DNA from 2 places in the Nocardioides nitrophenolicus genome. Region 1 is predicted to be linked to the other one. Evidence: predicted binding sites of a transcription regulator. Region 1 holds the regulator's gene; the other holds the start of a gene.
The links. Region 1 encodes LexA, which represses DNA repair genes until DNA is damaged. Its sites were predicted from a motif close to TCGAACANNTGTTCGA; they were not measured.
Positions count from the first base shown of each region.

Region 2: JOD66_RS01545 (SAV_6107 family HEPN domain-containing protein) is a predicted target of LexA. The motif match lies at 775-790, and genes of this name have one in related genera.

Region 1 is NZ_JAFBBY010000001.1:1,309,749-1,311,944, reverse strand. Features, by position in the region: gene JOD66_RS06445 (MXAN_6640 family putative metalloprotease) at 1-762, opposite strand, end outside; gene lexA (transcriptional repressor LexA) at 830-1,579, opposite strand; gene JOD66_RS06435 (LysM peptidoglycan-binding domain-containing protein) at 1,863-2,196, shown strand, end outside.
Region 2 is NZ_JAFBBY010000001.1:323,077-325,272, reverse strand. Features, by position in the region: gene JOD66_RS01555 (YbaK/EbsC family protein) at 1-35, opposite strand, end outside; gene JOD66_RS01550 (hypothetical protein) at 82-546, shown strand; gene JOD66_RS01545 (SAV_6107 family HEPN domain-containing protein) at 814-1,272, shown strand; gene JOD66_RS01540 (methyltransferase domain-containing protein) at 1,320-2,036, shown strand; gene dinB (DNA polymerase IV) at 2,073-2,196, shown strand, end outside.

The DNA.
Region 1 (2,196 bases):
GCCGAACTCGGCGTAGTCGTTGTCGAGGACGCAGTACGCCGCCGCCGTCACGTGGCCGGCGACCCGCTGGTCGGTCGTGCAGTAGCCGTAGAGGCCGCGCTTGCCGAGGTCGGCGAGGTAGACGTCGAAGACGTTGGCGCCGTTGCCGGTGCCGCCGGCGGCCTGGCCCACGGCCCCGTCGCCGACGGGAGTGCGGTAGCCCGCGGCGACGTAGCGGCTCGCGACGTTCGTCATGACGGACCGGACCTGCTGCGCCCAGGCCTGGGAGGAGGCGTCGGACGAGCTCGCGACGTAGTGGACGCAGATGTTGCCGCCGCACTCGGGGGTCGCCTCGGGCGCGGTGTAGCAGGGGAGCCCGGAGCCGTTGGTGCACTCGATGCCACCCGAGCCCGGCGGCGGCCGGTAGCCGGTGCCGGGGCGGGCGAGCAGCCGGGCGGCGTCGTCCTGCAGACCGGCCGGCAGGTCGTCGCGGGTCAGCGCGAGGTCGCGCAGCGCCATGGTCAGGTCGGCACCGGTCTCGGGGGTGCCCGTCGGCGCCGTCTCCACGATGTCCTGCACCGTCGCGAGCGCCTGCTCGGCGGTCTCCTGGGCGGTGTCGTCGACGTCGACGGGCACGGCGACGCCGGCAGGGGGCGCGGGGACGGTGTCGTCGGCCTGCGCCGCGGCGCCCAGGAAGGGCACGGCGAGCAGGGCCGCGAGCAGAGCGCTGAGCAGGAGGGGGAGGGGCAGCCCGATGAAGGGGAAGTGGCTGCGACGAGGCATCAGGACCGGCCTAGGGTAGGGCGACAGGACATGGCTGACCCTATGTCACCGGCCGGTCGGGCAAACCTCACACCCGCCGGAGCACCGCCGTCACCTTGCCGAGGATGGTCGCGTTCGTGCCGTCGATCGGCTCGAACGCCGGGTTGTGGGGGAGCAGCCAGACCTGACCTGCCTTGCGCTGGAAGGTCTTGACCGTCGCCTCGCCGTCGATCATCGCGGCGACGATCTCGCCGTTCTCGGCCGTGGGCTGCTGGCGGATGACGACGTAGTCGCCGTCGCAGATCGCGGCCTCGATCATCGACTCGCCGCTGACCTCGAGCAGGAACAGCTGGCCGTCGCCGACGAGCTGGCGCGGAAGCGGGAAGACGTCCTCGACCCGCTCCTCGGCGAGGATCGGGCCACCGGCCGCGATCCGGCCGACGACGGGGACGTTGGCGGGCGCCGGCGCGGCGTCGCCGATCCCGGTCTCGTCGTACGTCGTCTCCTCGGCGGCGCCCATCGCTCGGCGCGCCGCCATCACCTCGGGCAGGAACACCTCGAGCGCGCGGGGCCGGTTGGGGTCGCGCTTGAGGTAGCCCTTCTCCTCGAGGGTGCGCAGCTGGTGGGCGACGCTGGAGGTGCTGGTGAGCCCGACCGCCTGGCCGATCTCGCGCATGCTGGGCGGGTAGCCCCGCTTCTCGATGCTGTCCTTGATGTGGGCCAGGACCCGCTGCTGGCGCGGGGTCAGCCCGGTCGCGTCGGCGGGGCCGTCGGGCAGCTCGGTGACGCTGCTGGCCGGCCCGCCGTCCTTGCGCTCAGTGCCCTTGCGCTCAGCCATGGATCGCCCTCCAGATCGGATCGGGTGGTGTGGCCCGGATCGACCGGGCCCGTGTGACGACGCTAACCGAACCCACCCGCCGGTTTCAAACACCTGTTCGAACCGCGTGTCGCGACACGCCGGTCGAACGAACTTTCGAACGGTGCTGGAAATCTTCGAACACCTGATCTAATCTCGTACACATGTTCGATCGAACGCCTGATCGAACACCTTCCGTCGGACCCCCTGGATACAACCTCCCTGGTTGCAGACAGCCCCGTCCCTTCCCCCGGAGGTCATCACCATGAGCACCCTCACCGTCGCACCCCGTGTCACCCAGGTCCGCCGCTCGGCGACCGCCGCCCGCCCCGTCGCCGCTCGCCCCGCTCCGCGGGGCCAGGTCCGGCTGACCCGGCGCGGCCGTGCGGTCGTGTTCCTGCTGGCCCTGGTCGCCGTCACCCTGGCCGCGGTCTGGCTCGCCGCCGGCTCCGCCGCCACCCGCGACGGCGGCGGCGCGCCGCAGGTCCAGCTGGTGACGGTCGGTCCGGGCGACACGCTGTGGGACATCGCCAGCGACGCGGCCGCCACCTCGGGCGACGACGTGCGCGACATGATGCAGACGATCCAGCAGCTCAACA
Region 2 (2,196 bases), 990 kb from region 1:
CGGAACCGGGTGATCGAGGGATGCTCGGCCGACATGGGGGTGACCCTACCGAGCACGCCCCCACCACGGACTGGAGGAACCATGCCCGAGACCGACGTCGAGCAGCAGGCCGAGCCGACGGCCCGTCCGCCCGCGGTCGTGATCGCGTGCTGGCTGCTGTGGTTCCTGGTCGCGGCCGGACTGCTGGTGTGCGTGCTCGTCGTCACCCAGCGCGACGACCTCGGCAGCGTCTGGTCGCCGATGCAGGTCGGTGACAGCACCGTCCAGCCGGTCGAGTTCGTCCCCGTCATCCTGGTCCTGTACGGCGTCACGGCGGTGCTCGCCGCGACGCTGATCGCGCTCTTCCGGGTCGGCTACAACTGGGCCCGGCACTCGCTGGCCGCGATCGTCGCCGGCGTGATCGTGGTCGCCGTGGCGACGGTGCGCACCGACCCGCCCACCATGGTCGACGGCATGGCCATCGCGGCCGCGGTGATCGGCGCGGTGACGCTCGTCTTCCTCTGGCACCCGCAGAGCACGGCGTACGTGCGCACCGCCGGCCGCTGAGCCGTCCTCCCTGCCCGCCCGGTCGCTGCCCGCCCGTCCCTGCCCGCCCGTCCCTGCCCGCCCGTCCCTGCCCGCCCGGCCCCGGCCGGCTGGGATCCGTCGTACCCGGCATTCGGGTCGCGGATCGGGCCGGGACGCGACCCGGATGCCGGGTACGACGCTCGGCCCGGGCCCCGGCGCCGCGTCGCCCTTGAGCTGTGTCGGACCCCGGGTGTACCTTCGACTCATTCGAACACCTGTTCGAATCCGACCGGAGGAGAAGTCGCCGTGGCCCACCAGTCCGCCCCGTTCACGATCAGCCCGCACGCCCTGCCCGCGACCACCCACAACTACCTCATCCGCTCGGCGGAGTCCCTGAGCGAGGCGGTGGCCGCCCGCGACGTGGCCACCCGCTACGCCTGCGCCCACGTGGCGGCGCTCCGGGCGGCCGCGGCGTTGCTGGCCGCCCGGGCGCGCCCCGAGACCGGGCGTCGGCGCGCCCAGCGCAACGCCTGGGTGCTGCTCGCCGACGTGGCGCCCGAGCTGGCGGAGTGGGCGAGCTTCTTCGCGGCCGGGGCGAGCAAGCGCGCGGCCGCCGAGGCCGGCTCGGCCCGGGCCGCCACCGAGCGTGAGGCCGACGACCTGGTCCGCGACGCCGACCGCTTCCTCGCGGTCGTGGAGCAGGCCCTCGGACTGACCCCGCACGTGCCGCTCGGCGAGCAGCTGGCCGGTCTGGCGGTGGGCTGACGGAGCGCCTGCCCGCGTGGGTGGAGGGGACCACTAGTGTTCGGCGCATGGCCTCTCGCGAGCAGCGTGGATCGGTCCGCACCGCGGTCGTGTGGGACGCCCTCGAGTCCGCGCTCGCGGGTGGACCCCGCGACGTGGTCGACCTCGGTGGCGGCACCGGCGGCTTCGCCGTGCGCCTGGCGGAGTCGGGCCACCGGGTCCGCGTGGTCGACCCCAGTCCCGACGCCCTGGCGGCCCTGGCTCGCCGGGCCCGGGAGGTCGACCTGGAGGTGTCCGGACTGCAGGGCGACGTCACCGACCTCGTCGACGTGGTCGGGGCCGGGAGCGCCGACGTGGTGCTGTGCCACGGCGTCCTCGAGGTGGTCGACCCGTCCCTCGCGCTGGCGCGGATCGCCGAGGTGCTGCGCCCCGGCGGCCTGCTCAGCCTGGTCGTCGGCCAGCGCCACGCCGCCGTCATCACCCGGGCCATGGCCGGCCACTTCCAGCTCGCGCGCGAGCTGCTCGACGACCAGCAGCCCGTCGACACCCGCACCGGCCGCCGGTTCACCGCCGACGAGGTCCGTGACCTCCTGGCCGCCCACGGCTTCGGCGCGGTCTCGGTCCATGCCGTGCGCGTGTTCGCCGACCTGGTCCCGGCGGCCCTGGTCGACCAGGAGCCCGGCGCCGCGGCGGCGCTCGTCGACCTGGAGCGCGCGGTCGCCCAGCGCCCCGAGTACCTCCCGCTGGCCACCCAGCTGCACGTCCTGGCGTACGCCGCCTCCTGACCCGCGGCGACCCGGGCCCGGCCCCGGGGGCGGGTCGTGAGCCTCGACTGCCCGATCCTCCACGTCGACATGGACGCGTTCTACGCGTCGGTGATGATCCGCGACCGCCCCGAGCTCCACGACGTCCCGGTGGTGGTCGGCGGCGGGCACCGCGGCGTGG